3 regions of the Micromonospora coriariae genome follow, and region 1 is predicted to be linked to each of the others. Evidence: predicted binding sites of a transcription regulator. Region 1 holds the regulator's gene; each other region holds the start of a gene.

Region 1 (7,380 bases):
CCGACCCGGACGCGGTCCGGGCCATGGTCGACCGGGCCGCCGAACTGCTCGGCGGCCTGGACGTGCTGGTCAACAACGCCGGGATGTACGGCGACCGGGACGACCCGCACCCGATCTTCGGCGCCTCCTACGAGCAGTGGCAGAAGCGCTGGCGGCAGGTGCTGGAGACCAACCTGACCGGCGCCGGCAACGTCACCTGGTGCGCCGCCCAGCACATGCGGGAGCGCGGCGGGCGGATCGTCAACGTCTCGTCCCGGGGCGCGTTCCGCGGCGAGCCGGACCAGCCGGCGTACGGCGCCAGCAAGGCGGGGCTGAACGCGCTGGGCCAGTCCCTCGCGGTGGCGCTCGCGCCGTACGGCATCGCGGTCGCCACCGTCGCGCCGGGCTTCGTGGCGACCGACATGACCACCGAACACCTCCGCGGCGATCCGGGCGCGGCGATCCGGGCGCAGAGCCCGTTTGACCGGGTGGCCCGGCCGGAGGAGATCGCCGACGCGGTGCACTGGCTGGCGTCGCCCCAGGCCGAGTGGGCCTCCGGCACCATCGTCGACCTCAACGGCGCCTCCTACCTACGCAGCTGACCACCCGCGCCCCGCCGCGCCTCTTCCCCGTCGATCTAGGGCATTTCGTCGCTAGTGGATCTCCAACAGCGACGATATGCCCTAGATCGACGACAGGGGGCACCCAGGGGGCGGGGCGGGGACGGGGGCGGGGGGTGGGGAGGGGCGGGGAAGAGGCGCGGCGGCGGCTGGTTACCAGCGGTTGAGGCGGGTGGCGAGCACGCTGAGCGCGGCCACGCCGGCGGTGGAGGTGCGCAGCACCGCCGGGCCGAGCCGGACCGGCCGGCCACCGGCCTCGCGGAAAGCGGTCAGCTCGGCCGGGGCGATGCCGCCCTCCGGGCCGACCACCAGGACGATCTCCCCGGCCGACGGCAGCTCGGCGACGGTCAGCCGTTCGTCGGCCTCCTCGTGCAGCACGAACCCGGCGGCGGCACCGGCGATCCGGCGGGCCACCGTGGCGGTCGACTCGTCCGGTGCCCCGGCCACCACCGGCAGCCAGGGGCGGCGGGCCTGCTTGGCCGCCTCCCGGGCCGTGGCCACCCACTTCTCCCGGGCCCGTACGCCCCGGTCTCCGCGCCACTGGGTGACCGAGCGGGTCGCCGCCCACGGCACGATCTCGTCCACCCCGACCTCGGTCATCGCCTGCACGGCCAGCTCACCCCGGTCGCCCTTGGCGATGCCCTGCACGATCACCAGCCGGGGTACGGGCGCGTCCGCGTACCCCCGGGAGGTGATCGTGAGTTCCAGGCTGCCCCGGCCGACGGCGGTGACCACGGCGGCGGCCGTGCCGCCCCGGCCGTCGGCGAGCAGCAACTCCTCGCCGACCCGCAGCCGCTGCACTGTGGCGGCGTGATGCCCCTCGGGACCGTCGAGGGTCATCGTGTCGGCGGTGGGCAGCGACTCGACCAGGAACAGCGGGGCGGACACGATGATCAGGCTAGTCGTGCCGGTCAGGCGTGACCGTTGAACGCGTCGCGCATCCGGGAGAAGAAGCCGCCCTGCTTGGTCAGCTCGGCGACCTCCTCGCCCCGGGTCTTGGCGAAGTCGCGCAGCATCTTCTCCTGGTCCGGGTCGAGCTTGGTCGGCGTCCGCACGTCCAGGTGCACGTAGAGGTCGCCCCGGCCGGTGCCGCGCAGGTGCGGCACGCCCCGGGCGCGCAGCCGCAGCGTGCTGGCGGGCTGGGTGCCGGCCTTGACGTCGACCGTCTCCTCGCTGTCCAGCGTCTTGATGGTCAGCCGGGTGCCCAGCGCCGCCGCGGTCATCGGGACGGTGACCCGGCAGTGCAGGTCGTCGCCCTTGCGGGAGTACACGTCGTGCGGCCGCTCGTGGATCTCCACGTAGAGGTCACCTGCGGTGCCACCACCCGGGCCCACCTCGCCCTGCTGGGCCAGCCGGATCCGCATGCCGTCCTCGACGCCGGCAGGGATCTTGACGGTCAGCGAGCGGCGGGTGCGCACCCGGCCGTCGCCGGCGCAGGTGGGGCAGGGGTGCGGGATGGTGGTGCCGTAGCCCTGGCAGACGGTGCACGGCCGGGCGGAGACCACCTGGCCGAGGAAGGTGCGCTGCACCGACTGCACCTCGCCCCGGCCACCGCACGCCTCGCAGGTGGCGAGGTGGGTGCCGGCGGCCGTGCCGGCGCCGGAGCAGGTGGTGCAGAGCACGGCGGTGTCGACGGTGATCGGCGCCTCGACGCCGAACGCCGTCTCGTGCAGGTCCAGCTCCAGCCGCAGGATCGCGTCGGCGCCCGGCCGGGTCCGCGGGCGCGGGCCGCGCGCGCCACCCGCCGCGCCGCCGAAGAACGCGTCCATGATGTCCTGGAACCCGACGAACGGGCCGGCGCCGCCCGGACCGCCCGGGCCACCGGCGCCGCCGCCACCCGGGGCGAGCGGGTCGCCGCCGAGGTCGACGATCTGCCGCTTCCGGTCGTCCGAGAGCACCTCGTACGCGGCGTTGATGTCCTTGAACTTCTCCTGAGCCTCCGGGTCCGGATTGACGTCCGGGTGGAACTGGCGCGCCAGCTTGCGGTAGGCGCGCTTGATTTCGTCGTCGGAGGCTTCCCGGCTCACACCGAGGATGCCGTAGTAGTCCCTGGCCACTGCGTTCCGTGTCCTCATGTTCGTCTCGCGTTGCGCCGGTCGGCGGCCGCAGCCGGCCGTCGGCCCTGACTGGTCAGTTCTGGGCCAGCAGCTCGCCCACGTAGCGTGCCACGGCGCGCACCGTGGCGATGGTGCCGGGGTAGTCCATCCGGGTGGGCCCCAGCACCCCCAGGCCACCCACGATGGTGGCGCCCGGGCCGTACCCGGTGCTGACCACCGAGGCGGCGCGCAGGTTGTCGAACTCGTTCTCGTCGCCGATCAGCACCCGGGTCGTGCTCGGCTCGGTTTCGCCGATGAGCTTGAGCAGCACGACCTCCTCCTCCAGCGCCTCGAGGATCGGCCGCAGCGAGCCCTGGAAGTCGAGCAGGCCGCCCCGGGTGAGGTTGGCGGTGCCGGCCAGCGCGATGCGTTCCTCGTGCCGCTCGACAAGCGTCTCCAACAGCACGGTGGAGAGCGTGGTCATCGCCGGGCGCAGCTCGGGCGGCGCCTCCTCGACCAGCGCCTGCACCAGCGGCGGCGTGTCGGACAGCCGGGCGCCGGCGAGCTTCTCGTTGACCAGTCGGCGCAGGTCGGTGACGTCGTCGGGGTGCACCGGCCCGGGCAGCTCCACCAGCCGCTGCTCCACCCGGCCGGTGTCGGCGATCATGACGAGCATCAGCCGGGTGGTGGAGATCGGCACCAGCTCCAGGTGACGCACCGAGGAGCGGGCCAGGCTCGGGTACTGCACAACGGCCACCTGCCGGGTCAGTTGGGCGAGCAGCCGTACGGTGCGGTGCACCACGTCGTCGAGGTCGACCGCGCCGACCAGGAAGCGCTCGATGGCCCGGCGCTCCGCCGGGCTGAGCGGCTTGACCCGGGACAGCCGGTCAACGAAGAGTCGGTAGCCGCGGTCGGTGGGCACCCGGCCGGCACTGGTGTGCGGCTGCCGGATGTAGCCCTCCTCCTCCAGCACGGCCATGTCGTTGCGGACCGTGGCCGGGGAGACGCCGAGCTGGTGCCGCTCGACCAGCGCCTTGCTGCCGACCGGCTCCTGGGTTGAGACGTAGTCCTCGACGATGGCGCGGAGCACGGCGAGCTTGCGGTCGTCGAGACCCATCCTCCGCACCTCCTGTCGCACGTCGGCCGCCGGCACGGCGGAGCCGGCGGGCCGTACTGGCACTCGACTGTAACGAGTGCCAGTCTACGTCGGCGTGCCCGCCAGCGCGATGATCAAGGCGGTCGCTGTCCGTTCAGCCAAGCCGGCCCGGCGGTGTCGCTCTGGTGCGGCGTTGCCACGGGCCCCTACCGTGACATCCATGACTGAACCACCTCGCCCTCCCGGTGCGGGAGACCCCGGCGACCAGCCGCCGGAGCCGACCTACCCGCCGGCCGCTCCCGGCCCGGCCTCCTCGGCCGAGCCACCCACCGCACCACTGTCCGGGGCACCCGGCCCGGGCGGCTATCCCCCGGCCGGTGGCTATCCGCCGCCCACCGGTGACCAACCGCCGTCGGGCGGCTACCCTCCGCCCGGTGGCTACCCGCCACCGGGGGGCTATCCCCTTGGCGGCTATCCGACCGGCGGCGCCTACGGCGGCCCCGGCGGCGGCTACGCCAGCAACGAGGACAAGACCTGGGCCCTGGTCGCGCACTTCGGCGGCGCCGCCGGCGCGCTGATCAGCTTCGGCCCGCTGGGCTTCGTCGCCCCGCTGATCGCCTATCTGGCCCGCGGTCAGCAGTCGCCGACCGTCCGGGCGCACGCCCTGGCCGCGCTGAACTTCCAGATCCTCTGGTCGATCATCGCGTTCGTGCTGCTCTTCGTGAGCTGGTGCCTGCTCTTCCTGCCCAGCATCGCGGTGGTCGTGATCCAGATCCTGTTCGGGATCATCGCCGGCATGAAGGCCAACGAGGGCCAGCCCTACCGCTACCCGATGTCGGCCAGTTTCATCAAGTGACCCGGGTCGGCCGCTCCCCCGGCCGGCCCGGTGCACCGCCGTCGGTCGACCGGCGCCCGACTGCCGACGGCCGTCGGTCCGACCGGCGGCGGCGCGCCGGCTCAGGGCAGCAGGTCGCGCACCACGGCGTCGGCGAGCAGTCGGCCGCGCAGGGTGAGCACCGCCCGGCCGGCCGCGTACTCCGGTGCGGCCAGCAGGCCGCCGGCCAGCGCCCGCTCGGCGCCGGCCCGGCCGGTGGCGTCGAGCACCGCCAGTGGCAGCCCGCTGGCGAGTCGCAGCCGGAGCATGACCTCCTCCATGTGCGTCTCGTCGGCGGTGAGCACCTCCCGGGCGAGGCCGGGTGACGCGCCGGCGGCCAGCCGCTGGGCGTACGCCGACGGGTGCTTGACGTTCCACCAGCGCACCCCGCCGACGTGGCTGTGTGCCCCGGGGCCCAGCCCCCACCAGTCGGCGCCGGTCCAGTAGAGCAGGTTGTGCCGGCACCGGGCCTCGTCGGTGCGGGCCCAGTTGGAGACCTCGTACCAGGACAGGCCGGCGGCGTCGAGGGCGGCCTCCGCGGCCAGGTAGCGGTCCGCGGCGACGTCGTCGCTGGGGTACGGCAGCTCGCCGCGACGCATCCGGGCGGCCAGCCGGGTGCCGTCCTCCACGATCAGGGCGTACGCGCTGACGTGATCCACCCCGGCGGCGACCACCTGCTCCAGCGAGGCGGCGAAGTCCTCGGCCCGCTCCCCCGGGGTGCCGTAGATCAGGTCCAGGTTGACGTGCTCGAATCCGGCGTCGCGCGCCTCCAGGGCGGCGGCGGTGGCCCGACCGGCGCTGTGTTTGCGGTCCAGGATCGCCAGCACCCCCGGGGAGGCGGACTGCATGCCGAGCGAGATCCGGGTGTAGCCGGCGGCCCGCAGCAGCTTCAGCGACTCCGGGGTGACCGATTCCGGGTTGGCCTCGGTGGTCACCTCGGCGTCGGCGGCCAGCCCCCAGGTGCGGTCGATGCCCTCGAGGATGCGGGCCAGGTCGTCGGCGGGGAGCAGGGTGGGCGTGCCACCGCCGACGAAGACGGTGTCGACCCGGGGCGGTGGGCTGTCGCCGAGCACCCGGGCGGCGAGCGCCAGCTCGGCCAGCACGGTGTCGGCGTACCCCTCGCGGCTGGCGCCGCCGCCCAACTCGGCGGCGGTGTAGGTGTTGAAGTCGCAGTAGCCGCAGCGGCTGGCACAGAACGGCACGTGGACGTACACGCCGAAGCCGCGCGCGCCGACCGCGGTGGTGGCGGTGGCGGGCAACGATCCGTCGACGGGGACGGTCTCACCATCTGGAAGGACGCCGGGCATGGCCACTAGTGTGCCCGGCATGACCTCTCCCGACGTCCTCGTGCGGGTCTCCACGGCCCGCGGGGTGACCACCCTCACCCTGGACAGCCCGCACAACCGCAACGCGCTCTCCACCGGGCTGATGACCCAGCTGCTGGCCGGGCTGGCCGGGGCGGTGGCCGACGACGCGGTCCGGGTGATCGTGCTCGACCACACCGGTCCGGTCTTCTGCTCGGGCGCGGACCTGAAGGAGACCGCCGCGGCGTACGCCAGCGGGACGGTGCCGGCCGGGATGCTGGGTGACGTGCTCGCCGCGCTCTGGGAGTGCCCGAAGCCGGTCCTGGCCCGGGTCGCCGGGCCGGCGCGGGCCGGCGGGTTGGGCCTGATCGCGGCCGCCGACCTGGCGGTCTGCGCCGACGAGGCGACGTTCGCCTTCACCGAGGTACGGATCGGGGTGATCCCGGCGGTGATCTCGGCGACCGTGCTGCCCCGGCTGCACCCGCGCGCCGCCGCCGAGCTGTACCTGACCGGGGACACCTTCGACGGGCGACGGGCCGCCGAGATCGGCCTGGTCACCGCCGCTGTCCCGGCGGACGGGCTGGACGCGGCGGTCAGCCGGTACTGCGACTCGCTGGTGCGCGGCGCGCCCGGCGCGCTGGCCGGCGCGAAGGAGTTGCTGCGCCGACCGGGCACCGCCGAGCTGCGCGCCGAGCTGGCCCGGCTGTCCGCTCTGTCGACCCGGTACTTCCTCTCCGACGAGGGACGCGAGGGGGTCACCGCGTTCCGGGAGAAGCGGGACGCCAGCTGGGTACCCGCCACGGATTAGTCGGTTTGTCCTGGAGACGGCGGGGAACACCACCCTGACCTTCCCCGCACCCCTCAAGCGTGAATCGGTCGGACGACCCGGACGACGCCAACGGGGACGTACGCTTGTCGGACTGTCGATCTGGGGGTGTGGGTGCGAACTCGGGCAACCGTGGCGGGTGGCGTGGTCCTCGTCCTCATCGCCGTGATCGCAATCTGGCTCGTCATGCGGCAGGTCGGGAATGAGTTGCGACTGCCGCTGTCGTCGCGGACCTGCACGGTCCAGGCCGATGGTCGGGTCGCCCTGGACGCCGACCAGATGGCCAACGCGGCGACCATCGCGGCGATCGGCGCCCAGCGCGGGATGCCCGAGCGCGCCGTGGTGGTGGCGCTGGCCACGGCGTACCAGGAATCCGGGCTGCGCAACCTCGCCGACGGCGACCGTGACTCGGTCGGCCTGTTCCAGCAGCGCCCGAGCCAGGGCTGGGGCACCCCGAAGCAGATCCGCGACCCGCGCTACGCGGCGAAGCGGTTCTACGCGGCGCTGAAGAAGGTGCGCGGCTGGGAGTCGATGCGCGTCACCGACGCCGCCCAGCGGGTGCAGCGCTCGGCGTTCCCCGAGGCGTACCAGAAGTGGGCCGACGACTCCGAGGTGCTCAGCCGGGCGCTGCTGGGCGACGCCACC
Region 2 (7,380 bases), 570 kb from region 1:
TGCCGAGACCGTCGTTGGCGGCGAGCACGGCATCGATCTTGCCGTTGGCCTTGGTGAGCTGCTGCTCGAAGATCGTCGTGGCCTGCGCGTTGTCCCACGCCGGTACGGCGTCCTCCGGGCCCTTGGTGTATTCCTTGGCGTCGAACTTCGGCTTGAGCACCGAGTCGTAGCCGTTCTTGAACAGGGTGGCGTTGTTGTCGGTGGGGGAGCCGTTGAGGTACGCCACGACCGGGTTCTTGGCGCTCTGGTCGGTCAGGCACTTGACCAGGCCCTCGCCCTGGAGCTTGCCGACGGACTCGTTGTCGAAGCTGACGTAGTACTGGGCCGAGCCGCCCAGGGTCAGCCGGTCGTAGTCGATGGTGGCGACGCCCTGCGACTTGGCCTTGTCGAGCACGGCCTTGCCGGTGCCGGAGTCCAGGTTGACGATCATCAGGGCGGTGACGCCGCTGGTGATCATCTGGTCGGCGATGGTCTGGAAGGCGGTCTTGTCGTTCTGGGCGTTCTGGATGTCGTACTGGACGCCGGCGGCCTTGAACGCCTCTTCCAGGAACCGACGGTCCGCGCTCTCCCAGCGGGCGGAGGACTTGCTGTCCGGCAGGATGACGCCGATCTTGGGGGTCTTGGCGGAGCTGGCCTGGTCGTCGCCGGAGTCGCCGCCGCAGGCGGTCATGCTGCCGGTCGTGAGCAGGCCCACGGCGGCGATGGTGAGGAGCCCCTTACGCATGTGCAGGGTCCTTTCGGGGTGGGGGAAGGTGTTCTTTTGTTGTGCCCGGCAACGTATTGCGCCCCGCGTGCGGTTCACAAGACCGGCGGGGCGTCAAGTTTGTTGGGAGCGATAACAATTCAGCAACGCGACTGTCACTCCCTGATCATCCAGGGGCAATGACCATGGGCGGCAGCCGTCAGCGGGCCTGCAACGCCGCAGTGCGCGCCTCGGTCAACGCCACCAGATCCGCCGCGGCCAGTTCGAGTTGCAGACCGCGCCGGCCAGCGGAGACATAGATCGTCGGCAGGCCCAGCGCGGAGTCGTCCAGCACGGTCGGCAGTCGCCGGCGCTGCCCGAGCGGGCTGATCCCGCCCCGCACGTAGCCGGTCGCCCGCTCGGCGACCGCCCGGTCGGCCAGCGCCGCCCGCTTGCCGCCGACAGCCGCCGCCAGCGCCTTGAGGTCGAGTTCGCCGGTGACCGGTACGACCGCGACGGTGAGCGCGCCGTCGACCTCGGTCACCAGCGACTTGAACACCCGTTCCGGCGGTACGCCGAGCGCCGCCGCCACCAGAGCGCCGTAGTTCGGCGCGTCCGGCGCCACCCGGTAGGGATGGGTTCGATGCGCGATCCCGCGCTTGACCAGCAGTGCCGTTGCCGGAGTGCCCTGTCCCGCCACGCCGACGAACCTAGTCGACCGGCTGGCAGATCAGAACTGTCGGTGCCCCGGCGACCCGGGTGAGCACCAGGCTCGCCGCCGCGTCACCGGTCAACCGCAGGTCCCGCCGGAGCTGCTCCGGAGTGAGCGCGGAACCCCGCTTGAGGATCTCCACCCGGCCCACCCGGCGGTCCCGCAGCAGAGCCCGCAGGCGCTTGAGCGAGAACGGCAGCACGTCGGTCACCTCCAGGCAGCGCGCGTACGGGGTGCGGGTCGGCTGATCGGCGTAGAGGTAGGCGATGCTCGGGTCGCCGAGGGTGGCGCCCAGCTCGCCGGCCAGCTCGGCGACGAGGTGGGCGCGGACCACCGCCGCATCCGGGTCGTACAGGTAGCGGCGCGTCGGGCCGACCGGAGCCTCGGCGGCGCCCGAACCGGTGAGCTCGTGGTGGCCGGCCTCGTCGCCCGGTCCCTGCCGGTAGAGCGTGGCGCGGCGGGGCACCTCCGCCAGTTCGCCGCACCAGAGCGCGGCCTCGACCAGGTCGCCGTCCACGCCGACCCACTCGGCCTCCGCGCCGGCCGGGATGAGCGCGTGATCCAGACCAGGCGCCACCTTGACGACGGTGCGGGGCACCCGCTCAGCGAGCCCGGTGACGAAATCCCACGGCGGCGAGTAGGCGCGCGGGTCGAAGATCCGCCGCCCGGTGCCGGCCCGGCGACGGGCGGGGTCGCAGAACACCCCGTCGACCCGGGAGACGTCGAACGCTGTGGCGTCGCCGCACTCGACAGTGAACAGCTCGGCCAGCCCGGCCGCCGCGGCGTTGGCGGCGGCCATCGCGGCGGTCACCGGGTCGGCCTCCACCCCGTACACCCGGATGCCGGCGCGGGCGGCGGCGAGCGCGTCGGCACCGAGCCCGCAGCCGAGGTCGGCCAGGGTGCGCACGCCGGCCGCGCGCAGCCGGGCGGCCCGGCTGTCGGCGACCACCCGGCGGGTGGCCTGCTCCAGCCCGGCGCGGGTGAGGAACATCCCGGCGGCGGCCGGGCCGAACTTGCCGACCGCCCGGTGGCGCAGCTCGGCCTGGGTCAGTGCCGCCGAGGCCAGTGCCGGCGGCACGCCGGTCGCGCGCAGCGCCGACGCCGCGGCCAGCGGGTCACCGCCGGCCAGTCCGGCCGCCGCCGCGAGCGCGGCCGACCCCTCAGGGGTACGCAGCGCCGCCAGCTGATCGAGATCCACCCGAGCATTGTCCCGGGCCGGCCGGACTGGCCGGACGGTGGTGTCAGTCGGCGGGACACTCGGCTCCCCTTTCCGCGGCTTCCGGTGGTGGCAACCGACGGTAGGGAGATGGCCACGCTGGGACGAGGCGTTCCCGGCGTGTTGCGGTAACGACTGGCGGAACTGTGGCGACACGTCGGACGGCGCGTTGGCACTCTCCTTGACGGAGTGCTAGCCACGGAATAACCTGCGATTAGCACTCTCACCCTGAGGGTGCCAGCTTCCGGGTCTCGCGACCCGGGTGCGAAACGCCAGGCGGACCGGCACCCGCGACGACGGCCCCGCCCGGTGGCATGTGGCAGATTGACGCTGGTCGGCCCCGCCGGCCAGCAACGAAACCAGTACCCCAGGAGGGTATGCCCGTGACTACCGCGACCAAGGTTGCGATCAAGCCGCTCGAGGACCGGATCGTGGTCCAGGCGAACGAGGCTGAGACCACCACGGCGTCGGGCATCGTGATCCCCGACACCGCCAAGGAGAAGCCGCAGGAGGGCACTGTCCTCGCTGTCGGCCCGGGCCGGATCGACGACAACGGCAACCGTGTGCCGCTCGACGTAAAGGTCGGCGACACCGTTCTCTACTCGAAGTACGGCGGCACCGAGGTCAAGTACGCCGGCGAGGAGTACCTGGTGCTCTCCGCCCGCGACGTCCTCGCGGTCATCGAGAAGTAAGCAACCGATCAGTGCCATTGCCCCGGTCCGGCTCGCCGGGCCGGGGCAGTGGCGCTTCGAAGGGACATTCATGGCGAAGATCCTGAGCTTCTCGGACGACGCCCGGCACCTGCTGGAGCACGGTGTCAACGCCCTCGCGGACGCGGTCAAGGTCACCCTCGGCCCGCGCGGGCGCAACGTCGTCCTGGACAAGAAATTCGGTGCGCCGACGATCACCAACGATGGTGTGACCATCGCCAAGGAGATCGAGCTCACCAATCCCTACGAGAACCTCGGCGCGCAGCTGGTCAAGGAGGTGGCGACCAAGACCAACGACGTCGCCGGCGACGGGACCACCACCGCGACCGTGCTGGCCCAGGCCATGGTCCGTGAGGGCCTGCGCAACGTGACCGCCGGGACCAACCCGGCCGGGCTCAAGCGGGGCATCGACGCGGCGGCCACCAAGATCTCCGAGGCGCTGCTCGGCCGGGCCGCGGAGGTCACCGGCAAGGAGTCGATCGCGAACGTGGCGACGATCTCCGCGCAGGACTCCACCATCGGCGAGCTGATCGCCGAGGCGATGGAGCGGGTCGGCCGCGACGGTGTCATCACCGTCGAGGAAGGCTCGATGCTCACCACCGAGCTGGACGTGACCGAGGGTCTCCAGTTCGACAAGGGCTTCATCTCGCCGAACTTCGTCACCGACCTGGAGGGTCAGGAGTCCGTCCTCGAGGACGCGTACATCCTGGTCACCACCCAGAAGATCTCGGCGATCGAGGAGCTGCTGCCGCTGCTGGAGAAGGTCCTGCAGAACAGCAAGCCCCTGCTGATCATCGCCGAGGACGTGGACGGCCAGGCGCTCTCCACCCTGGTGGTCAACTCGCTGCGCAAGACCCTCAAGGTCTGCGCGGTCAAGGCCCCGGGCTTCGGTGACCGGCGCAAGGCGATGCTCCAGGACATCGCGATCTCCACCGGCGCCGAGCTGGTCGCCCCGGAGCTGGGCTACAAGCTCGACCAGGTCGGCCTGGAGGTGCTCGGCACCGCACGGCGTGTGGTGGTCGACAAGGAGAACACCACGATCGTCGACGGTGGCGGCCAGAAGGCCGACGTCGCCGACCGGGTGGCTCAGATCCGCAAGGAGATCGAGGCCTCCGACTCCGACTGGGACCGGGAGAAGCTGGCCGAGCGGCTGGCGAAGCTCTCCGGCGGCATCGCCGTGATCAAGGTGGGCGCGGCGACCGAGGTCGAGATGAAGGAGCGCAAGCACCGCATCGAGGACGCCATCGCGGCGACCAAGGCAGCGGTCGAGGAGGGCACAGTGCCCGGCGGCGGCGCCGCCCTGGTGCAGATCCTTCCGGTGCTCGACGACGACCTGGGCTTCACCGGTGACGAGAAGGTCGGCGTCTCGATCGTGCGCAAGGCGCTCGTCGAGCCGCTGCGCTGGATCGCCCAGAACGCCGGTCACGACGGCTACGTCGTGACGCAGAAGGTCGCCGACCTCAAGTGGGGCAACGGCCTCGACGCCGCCAAGGGCGAGTACGTCGACCTGGTCAAGGCCGGCATCATCGACCCGGTGAAGGTGACCCGCAACGCGGTCACCAACGCCGCCTCGATCGCCGGTCTGCTGCTCACCACGGAGAGCCTCGTGGTGGAGAAGCCGGAGCAGGCCGAGCCGGCCGCCGGTGGCGGGCACGGCCACGGTCACGGCCACCAGCACGGCCCGGGCTTCTGATCCGGTAGCACAATCGTCCCGGGGCACACCGTCGTACGGCGGTGTGCCCCGGTCCGTCTCCGGATCATTACCAGACGCTGACATGGTTGGCGACCTGGCGAGTTGATCGCGCACACTGGGCCGATGAGCACCACGTCGCACCGGTACGCCGCGCTGGCCGGAGTCACCGCCGCCGCCATCGCGATCGGGATCGCGGAACCGGTGGCGGTGCTGACCGGGCCCCGGTCGGCGCCGCTGGTCGCGGTCGGCGGGGTGGTCGTCGACGCCGTCCCGGAGTCGCTGAAGCAGCTCGCCATCGACATATTCGGCACCGCCGACAAGATCGCCCTGCTGGTCGGCACCGCGCTGCTGCTGGGCGCGTTCGCCGCGCTGCTCGGGGTGCTGGCGGTGCGCCGGTTGGCCCTCGGCCTGGCCGGGATCGCGGCGTTCGCCGCAGTCGGAGTGGCCGCCGCGCTGACCCGTTCCGGCGCGGACGCCGCCGACGCGCTGCCGTCGCTGGTCGGCGGCGTTCTCGGTGCCCTTGTGCTCTGGCTGTTCATCGCCGGCCCACTGGAGCTGGACCCCTGGCCCTGGTCGCCGCCGACGCCGACCGCGCCCCGCGCGGAGGCACCGCAGTCGCCGGCCGGCCCGGTGACTTCGGAGGACCTGCCGGTGCCGGTGACTCCCGCAGTGCCGCCGGAGCCGGCCGCGCCGATCGGGCCGGCGCCGGGTGAGGGGGTCGACGCGGAGTCACGGCGACGGTTCCTCACCGGCGCCGGGGTGCTGCTCGGCACGGCCACTGTGGCCGGCCTCGGCGGGCGCTGGCTGGCCGGTCGACGCGGTGTGTCCGCCGCTCGGGAGGCGATCCGGCTGCCCGCGCCGGTCGCCCCCGCACCGGCCCTGCCGGCGGGCGCGGACCTCTCGATGGCCCAGCTCGCGCCGTACGTCACCCCGAACTTCGGGTTCTACCGGATCGACACCGCGCTGGTGGTGCCGCAGGTGGACCCGGCGACCTGGCGGCTGCGGATCCACGGGCGGGTCCGTACCGAGCGCACCTACAGCTACGCCGACCTGCTGGCCCGGCCGCTGGTCGAGCGGTACATCACGCTGGCCTGTGTCTCCAACGAGGTGGGCGGGGACCTGATCGGCAACGCCCGTTGGCTCGGCGTACCCCTGCGCGAACTCTTGGACGAGGTCGAGCCGGAGGCGGACGCCGACCAGGTCGTCGGCCGGTCGGTCGACGGCTGGACGTGCGGCACCCCCACCGCCGCGCTCCGCGACGGGCGGGACGCGCTCCTGGCGATCGGCATGAACGGCGAGCCGCTGCCCGTCGAGCACGGCTTCCCGGTCCGGGTGGTGGTGCCCGGCCTCTACGGCTACGTGTCCGCCTGCAAATGGGTGACCGAGCTGGAGCTGACCCGGTTCGCCGACTTCGACGCGTACTGGGTGCCGCGGGGCTGGTCCGTCGAGGGGCCGATCAAGACCCAGTCGCGGATCGACGCGCCCCGGGCGCGCAACCGGCTCACCACCGGCCCGGTCACCGTGGCCGGGGTGGCGTGGGCGCAGCATCGGGGCATCCGCCGGGTCGAGGTACGCGTCGACGGGGGGCCCTGGCAGGAGGCGGAACTGGCCCCGACGGTGTCGGTGGACACCTGGGTGCAGTGGTCGTGGCGCTGGGACGCCACGCCGGGCGAGCACCGGCTCCAGGTCCGGGCGACCGACGCGACCGGTGCGACCCAGACCGAGCGGACGCAGGGCGTCGTCCCGGACGGCGCCACCGGCTGGCACACGGTCACCGTCACCGTCCGCTGATTGCGGTCGCGTGCCGGCGAACCGGGGTCAACCGGTCACCGGTCCTCGCTAACCTCAGCTGGTGGAGGCAGGGCGTGGCGGCAGGCGCTCCCTGATCCATGGCTACGGCGTGGCGCGCCGGGCCAGCTGGCTGGAGCTCTTCTTCGACCTGGTGTTCGTGGTCGCGGTGCTCCGGCTCGGTCAGCGGCTGGTGGACGATCCGACGGCCCACGGAGTGCTGGTCTTCGCCGGTCTGATCAGCGCGATCTGGTGGTTGTGGTTCAGCTTCTCCTATTTCGCCGATCTCTTCGACGACGACCGTCCGCCGAGCCGCCTGGCACAGCTGACCGCGATGCTCGGGGTCCTCGCGTTGGCAGCTTCCCTCCCCGGTGAGGCCGCTGCGAACGCCAGCCGCTTCGCGGTGATCTACGCGCTGCTGCTGGCGCTGCTCACCGCGATGTACGTGGTCGTGGGCTGGCTCGATGTCGAGGCACGGGAATTCTGCTGGTGGAACGCCGCCGGCTTCCTGGCCGCCGCCGGGCTCTGGTGCGGCTCGCTCCTGGTGTCCCCACCCGTGCAGTACGGCATCTGGGGCGT
Region 3 (7,380 bases), 910 kb from region 1:
CCATGCCGGGCGGCGGGTACGCCAAGCTGGACGGCACCTCGATGGCGACCCCGCAGGTGGCCGGGGTGGTCGCGCTGATGTGGTCGGCCAACCCGGCGCTGGTCGGCGACCTGGCCCGGACCCGGCAGATCCTGCGGGACACCGCGACGCCGGCCGTGCCGACCTACCGTTCCAGCAACCCGGCCGACGCGTGCGGCGGACCGGCGAACGTCACGGGGGCCGGCCAGGTCGACGCGTACGCCGCCGTCCAAGCCGCCCAGCGGTAAGGAAGGGCACCTTGTTAACGCCTGCGGTGGTAGAGGGGCCCCTTATTAACACGACGGGCGGGAGCATCTAGGGTCGGCGACCATGGACGCCGAGATCACCGTCACCGAGCTGACCGCCGACCTGGCCCCCGCCGCGGTGCGGCTCTGCGAGCAGGCGCTCGACCTGCCCGAGGACGCCGTCGAGGCGGCCGCCATCGTGGACGCGCTCTGGCCCCGGGCCGCCGCCGACCGGACGGTGGTGGGGCTGGGTGCGTACCGGGACGCGGATCTGGTCGGGGTGCTGCTCTGTTCGGTGTCGTCGGCCGACCCGGCTCTCGGGCACGTGGACCTGGTCGCGGTGCTCCCGGACCAGCGTCGTCGGGGCGTCGGGCGGGCGCTGATCGAGCGGGCCGAACGGGTGCTCGCCGAGCACGGGGTGACCGATGTGCTGCTGGCCGGGAACCCGCCGTATTACGCCTGGCCGGGCATCGACGTGCGCTACACGCCGGCCGTCTGCGCCGCCCTGGCACTCGGCTACCAGCAGGACCGGACCGCCTGGAACATGACGGCCGACCTGTCGTACGACGGGTCGCCGGCGTTGCGGTCCACCGAGGCGGCCCAGCGGCGGCTGGCCGGGCAGGGAATCACGGTACGCCGGGCGGACCCGGCGGACCTTCCGGCGCTGACGGCGTTCGCCCGGTCCACCTTCGGTGGCGCGTGGGACGGCGAGTTGGCCGGGTCGGTGGGTCGCGACGGCGCGGGTTGCCACCTGGCGGAGCGGGCGGGCGAGTTGCTCGGCTTCGCCGCCTACGGGTCGTCCCGGCCGAGTTGGTTCGGGCCGATGGGCACCGCGCCGGCCGCCGAGGGTTCGGGCATCGGCGGGGTGCTGCTGCGTCGCTGTCTGCGCGATCAGCGGGAAGCGGGGCTGGACCGGGCGCAGATCGGCTGGGTGGGGCCGGTGCCGTTCTACTCCGGCAGCGCCGGCGCCCGAATCGAGCGGGTCTTTTTCTTGTATCGCCGGACACTGAACACCAAATAAGGGCGAATAGGATATAGACCCAGATAGTGCCATTCGCCCGCGTCGGGCATCGACGCCCCCTACCGTTTTCGGTAGAGGAGGCAGCCATGACCACGGATGACGACCAGACCGAGGACGGCCCGCAGGTCACCTGGAAACCGGTCGGCGAACTCCCCGGCCAACTGCCGCTCGACCGCCTCGACTACGGCGACGCCGAGCAGTTGGCCGAGATGACCACCAACGGCGAGCCGGTGGCCGACGAGCCGCAGGAGATGGTGGACGCGCCGATCCAACTGCGCCCGCCGTACGACCGGGCGCAGAAGCGGCGCAACCAGCGCCCGCTACCCACCTGACGACGAACGGGGCGGACCGCGTCAGCGGCCCGCCCCGTTCCGTGTCGGAACTGGACTCAGAAGTCCATGTCCCCGCCACCCGGGCCAGCCGGGGCAGCCGGGGTCTTCTCCGGCTTGTCCGCGACGACGGCCTCGGTGGTGAGGAAGAGCGCCGCGATGGAAGCGGCGTTCTGCAGCGCCGACCGGGTCACCTTGGCCGGGTCGATGATGCCCGCGGCCAGCAGGTCGACGTACTCGCCGTTGGCGGCGTTGAGGCCGTGACCCGCTTCGAGGTTACGAACCTTCTCCACCACGACGCCGCCCTCGAGGCCGGCGTTGACGGCGATCTGCCGCAGCGGGGCGTCCAGCGCGACCTTGACGATGTTGGCACCGGTCGCCTCGTCGCCGACCAGGTCCAGCTTGTCGAAGGCGGTCTTGCCGGCCTGCACCAGCGCGACGCCACCACCCGGGACGATGCCCTCCTCGACGGCGGCCTTCGCGTTGCGAACGGCGTCCTCGATGCGGTGCTTGCGCTCCTTGAGCTCGACCTCGGTGGCCGCGCCGACCTTGATGACCGCAACGCCGCCGGCCAGCTTGGCCAGCCGCTCCTGCAGCTTCTCCCGGTCGTAGTCGGAGTCGCTCTTGTCGATCTCGGCCCGGATCTGGTTGACCCGGCCCTGGATCTGCTCGGCGTCGCCGGCACCGTCGACGATGGTGGTCTCGTCCTTGGTCACCACGACCTTGCGGGCGCGGCCCAGCATGTCGAGGCCGACGGCGTCCAGCTTGAGGCCGACCTCCTCGCTGATGACCTGGCCACCGGTGAGGATGGCGATGTCGGCGAGCATGGCCTTGCGGCGGTCACCGAAGCCCGGCGCCTTGACGGCGACCGACTTGAAGGTGCCCCGGACCTTATTGACGACCAGGGTGGCCAGAGCCTCGCCCTCGATGTCCTCGGAGATGATCAGCAGCGGCTTGCCCGACTGCATGACCTTCTCCAGGATCGGGAGCAGGTCCTTGACCGACGAGATCTTGCTGTTGACGATCAGGAGGTAGGGGTCGTCGAAGACGGCCTCCATGCGCTCCGGGTCGGTCATGAAGTAGGCCGAGATGTAGCCCTTGTCGAAGCGCATACCCTCGGTGAGCTCCAGCTCCAGCCCGAAGGTGTTGCTCTCCTCGACGGTGATGACGCCTTCCTTGCCGACCTTGTCCATCGCCTCGGCGATGATCTCGCCGACGGTGCTGTCGCCAGCGGAGATGGAGGCGGTGGAGGCGATCTGCTCCTTGGTCTCGACGTCCTTGGCGAGCTTGGACAGCTCCTCCGAGACGCTCGCGACCGCGGCCTCGATGCCCCGCTTCAGGGCCATCGGGTTGGCGCCAGCGGCCACGTTGCGCAGGCCCTCGCGAACCAGGGCCTGGGCCAGGACGGTCGCCGTCGTCGTGCCGTCACCGGCAACGTCGTCGGTCTTCTTGGCGACCTCCTTGACCAGCTCAGCGCCGATCTTCTCGTACGGGTCCTCGAGCTCGATCTCCTTGGCGATGCTCACACCATCGTTGGTGATGGTGGGGGCACCCCACTTCTTCTCGAGCACGACGTTGCGGCCCTTGGGGCCGAGGGTCACCTTTACGGCGTCGGCGAGCTGGTTCATGCCCCGCTCGAGGCCGCGGCGCGCCTCTTCGTCGAACGCGATCATCTTGGCCATACGGCGTTGTCCTCCTGGACACTCACGGGCCACCCGGATGTGTCCCCGGATGGGCCGCCTGGTGTACGCACCTTGGGACGTCGCCACCTGGCGACGACGACGTCCTTCGGCCGGGCCGGATAGCCCGCGACGACCGGCCATGTGTCACCCCGGCGTCTCCACACCGGCGCGACCGTGGCCCCACCGTCCCGACCATTGGCACTCACGGTATGCGAGTGCCAATGACTTGTTTAGCACTCTCCCCTGCCGAGTGCAAGCACGAACGCCTGGGTCAGCCGAGTTCCGCGGCCATTCCGGCGGCGTTCACCGGCCTCTCATGGGCCCGCTGCTCGGCGTACGTCACCAGCAGCCCCACCAGTTGCGCGAGATGGGCGGGGAGGGCCAGCACCGCGCCGACGGCGATCACCAGGACCACGCCGACCGCCGAACCCGGGGTGGCGAGCGGGTCGGCCCCGAACGGGGCGCTGCCGACCCCCTCCAGCACGCTGGCGACCAGAGTGCCGACGATCACCGCCGCCGCCACCAGCGCCACCCGCCCCAGGAACAGCCCCAACCGGTCGTGGAACATCCGGAACGACCGGCCGATGGGATTCTCCCGCTCGAAGAGATAGACCGGCCCGGCCATGCTGAGCGCGAAGGCGAGGTAGATGCCGGGGAGGACGCAGAAGCAGAGGCCCAGGCCGACGATCACGCCGATCAGCAGCGTCCAGCCCCAGAGCCCGAGCGCGCGGCGCAGGCCGTAGCGCAGCGCCTCACCCAGGCTGACCGGCTCACCGACCGCCTGACGGGTGATCACCCAGGTGCCGGCCGCCCAGCCCACGGCCTGCACCAGCCCGATCAGCAGACTGCCGCCGATGAGCACCAGGAACACTGTCGCCAGGTCGGTCAGGAAGGAGTCCGGTAGAGCGGTCGACTGCTCGACGGCGGTCGTGTCCCACTTCGCGGTCGGGTCCAGCCCGAGCGAGAGCACCGACAGCACCGCCGCCGGCAGCACCTGCGTGAGCAGCAGGATGGGCAGCAGCAACCTCCAGCCGCGCCGGACCGCGCCCAGGCACCTGTCGAACCAGGCGCTCAGTCCTGCACCGGGTGGGGTGACCAGCCGGTCCGCCGGGTCAAGGCCCGGCGGATACCACCCGGCGGCCGGCGGTCCCGGGTACCAGGGCTGACCGCCGTACGGCCCGACGCCGACCGGGTAGCCGCCGGTGGGCGGGAACACCCAGCCCTGGGGCGGCGCGCCCGGTGGCGGCCCCCAGCCGGGCGGCACGTTCGGGTTCCAGCCGGGAGGGGTGCCCGGCGGCGGGCCCCAGGGGGACGGCGCGGTCGGGTCACCAGCGGGAGGCGGACCGGGCTGGTTCGGGTGCGGGCCGGACGGGTCGACGCCACCGGCATGCGGACCGGACGGGTCGGGCTGACCTGGGGGTGGGACGGCCGGGGGCGGCTGGTCGGACATGAACCCTCCTCAGCGACGGCTGGAATGGTTCAGGATCTTCCAGGGTCCGGCCGCGTAACGCAGCCCCGGCCCCTCCGGGTAGCTTGCGTCGGCTCTCAGGCGATGACGCGCACCCGCTCCGCCTGCGGGCCCTTCTGGCCCTGCGCGATGTCGAACTCCACCCGCTGACCGTCGTCCAGCGCCTTGTAGCCGTCCATCTCGATCGCGGAGAAGTGGACGAACACGTCCTGACCGCCATCGACGGCGATGAAGCCGTAGCCCTTTTCGGAGTTGAACCACTTAACGGTGCCCTGTGCCACGGTGCACTTCCTCACTCTGCGCGGCGTTGCCTGCCCCGGCGCGCGGCATGGCCGGGCGCCTCCGGGCCACCGCTCCGACGATCGATGACGGCCGTTGAAACGGGTGACCGAAATCGCACGCTACACGAGGAGTGACGGCCGCGCACGACCACAAATCGGGCATATTTCGATCGCTCCGACCCCGTTCCGTCGACCCGGGTTCCCGATCATCCAGATTCACGCCGATGATTGCCTCGGAGTGGCGTGGACGGGCGACGCCGGGCGCGCAGACCCCGGAGCGGGGTTGTCGGAACAGCGGTCCGTGGCGGGAGGCGCACGGCACCCCGGCGACCGGGCTGTCGAAGCCGGCCGATGGTGGCCGGGCGCGGCCGGAGTCGCCGTCCGCCGCTGTGATAGGCATGCGGCATGACCACCTATCCGCGCGGGGCCGCCCCACGGCTGGCGGAGATTCGCCGGGTCCTGCCGGCGGACGCCGCACGGATGCGGGCGCTGCGCCTGGAGATGCTCGCCGACGCGCCGCTGGCTTTCCTGGAGACCCTGGCCGACGCGGCGGCCCGACCGCACGCCGACTACGCCGCCCGGGTCGCGTACACCTCGATCGGGTCCGACACCGCGCAGTTCGTCGCCGACCCGGGCGGCCGGCTGGTCGGGCACGCCGGAGGCACCGTCACCCCGACCGAAGCCGGCCTCACCGTCATCTACGCGGTCTACGTGACCCCCGCCTGGCGGGGCGGTGGGCTGCTCGCGGAGCTGGTCGACGCGGTGGCGGCCTGGTCACGGGCGTGCGGGCGGCCCGAGCTGATGCTGGAGGTGGTGGTCGGCAACGACCGGGCCTACCGGGCGTACCAACGACTCGGCTTCGTCGACACCGGCGTGCGCGTCCCGCACCCCACCATCCCCGCGCTCACCGAACTCCAGATGCGCCGCCCCGCCTAACCCCACCCAAGAAGACCACCAAAGAGGCAGCGCCCCGCTGATGCACACCCACGGCCGGGCAGCCTCCCGACCAGCGTGCCCCGAGAGGGTTTCCGGGGCAGCCCGCCCCGCGCAGGGATCAAGCCTGACCGCCCGGAGCGGGGCGGGCTGCCCCGGAAACCCCAACCGCAACCAAAAGCAAGATCAGACGGGACGACGAGACTGCACGATCCGGAACCGATTCGCCACGTACGCCCCGTCGGTCAGCGCGGAGTTGGCCGCCGGGTTGGCGCCGCTGCCGTGGAAGTCGGAGAAGGCCGCGGACTGGTTCACGAAGACCCCGCCGGTCAGGTTGCAGGACAGGTGCACCCCGACGTCGACCGCCACCGCCTCGGTCGCGTCCAGCACCGCTTCGTCGGTGGAGTAGACACCCGCGGTCAGCGCGCCCTTCTCGCCGACCGTCCGACGCAGCAGCTCCAGGCTGTGCGCGGTGGACTCGGTGGCGATGGCGAACGAGATCGGCCCGAACCACTCGCGGCCGTAGGTCTCCGCGTCGTCCGCGGCCAGCTTCACGATGGTCGGGGTACGCACCACCGCGTCGGCGTACGCCGGGTGCGCCACGGCCCGGGACTCCAGCACCGGCTCGCCGACCTTGGTCACCTCGGCCAGCCGCTCCAGCACACCGTCGTTGACGATGGCGCCGGTCAGCTCCACACCGCGGGCCGGGTCGGCGGTCAGCTTGCCGACCGCAGCGGCGATCCCGCCGGCCACCTCGTCGAAGCTCTTGTGCCCCTGGTCGGTCTCGATGCCGCCGGCAGGGATGAGGATGTTCTGTGAGGTGGTGCACATCTGGCCGCTGTACAGAGTCAGCGTGAAACCGAGGTTGCGGCACATCCCGGCGAAGTCGTCGGTGGAGTCGATCACCACCGTGTTCAGCCCGGCCTTCTCGGTGTAGACCGCCGCCTGCCGGGCGTGCGTCTCCAGCCAGTCGCCGTACTCGGTGGAGCCGGTGAAGTCGACGATCTTCACGGACCGGTGCAGGGCCAGGTCGCTGGCGAGCTTCTCGCCGGGCGCCTCGGCGGCCAGCATGATCAGGTTCGGGTCGAAGCCCGCCTCGGCGAGCACCTCCCTGGCGTACTTCACGGTGATGGCCAGCGGCAGCACCGCGCGCGGGTGCGGCTTGACGATCACCGGGTTGCCGGTGACCAGCGAGGCGAACAGCCCCGGGTACGAGTTCCAGGTCGGGAAGGTGTTGCAGCCGATCACCAGCGCCACCCCGCGCGGCACCACGTGGAAGGTCTTGGTCATCCGCAGCGGATCGCCCTTGCCGGCGGCCTTCTCCCAGCCGGCCGTCCCCGGGTGGCGGGTCATCTCGGCGTACGCGTACGCCAGTGCCTCCAGCGCCCGGTCCAGCGCGTGCG

What was found. The regulator HrcA, encoded in region 1, represses chaperone genes, less so after heat shock. The targets are predictions, from matches to a motif close to GGTTNGCACNCTCNNNNNGAGNGTGCNAACC.
Region 2: the regulator HrcA is predicted to act here: its motif matches at 2,823-2,853, upstream of groES (co-chaperone GroES).
Region 3: the regulator HrcA is predicted to act here: its motif matches at 3,489-3,519, upstream of groL (chaperonin GroEL).

What each region holds. Positions count from the first base shown of each region.
Region 1 is NZ_LT607412.1:4,090,024-4,097,403, reverse strand. Features, by position in the region: gene GA0070607_RS19235 (SDR family NAD(P)-dependent oxidoreductase) at 1-581, shown strand, start outside; gene GA0070607_RS19230 (16S rRNA (uracil(1498)-N(3))-methyltransferase) at 753-1,487, opposite strand; gene dnaJ (molecular chaperone DnaJ) at 1,511-2,656, opposite strand; gene hrcA (heat-inducible transcriptional repressor HrcA) at 2,730-3,752, opposite strand; gene GA0070607_RS19215 (DUF4870 domain-containing protein) at 3,952-4,587, shown strand; gene hemW (radical SAM family heme chaperone HemW) at 4,689-5,912, opposite strand; gene GA0070607_RS19205 (enoyl-CoA hydratase-related protein) at 5,932-6,717, shown strand; gene GA0070607_RS19200 (hypothetical protein) at 6,850-7,380, shown strand, end outside.
Region 2 is NZ_LT607412.1:3,519,305-3,526,684, forward strand. Features, by position in the region: gene GA0070607_RS16540 (sugar ABC transporter substrate-binding protein) at 1-724, opposite strand, end outside; gene ybaK (Cys-tRNA(Pro) deacylase) at 903-1,382, opposite strand; gene GA0070607_RS16550 (THUMP-like domain-containing protein) at 1,393-2,592, opposite strand; gene groES (co-chaperone GroES) at 2,988-3,302, shown strand; gene groL (chaperonin GroEL) at 3,373-5,013, shown strand; gene GA0070607_RS16565 (molybdopterin-dependent oxidoreductase) at 5,137-6,804, shown strand; gene GA0070607_RS16570 (low temperature requirement protein A) at 6,866-7,380, shown strand, end outside.
Region 3 is NZ_LT607412.1:3,176,066-3,183,445, reverse strand. Features, by position in the region: gene GA0070607_RS14930 (S8 family serine peptidase) at 1-266, shown strand, start outside; gene GA0070607_RS14925 (GNAT family N-acetyltransferase) at 349-1,284, shown strand; gene GA0070607_RS14920 (hypothetical protein) at 1,371-1,616, shown strand; gene groL (chaperonin GroEL) at 1,673-3,295, opposite strand; gene GA0070607_RS14910 (hypothetical protein) at 3,567-4,745, opposite strand; gene GA0070607_RS14905 (cold-shock protein) at 4,841-5,044, opposite strand; gene GA0070607_RS14900 (GNAT family N-acetyltransferase) at 5,450-5,980, shown strand; gene paaN (phenylacetic acid degradation protein PaaN) at 6,164-7,380, opposite strand, start outside.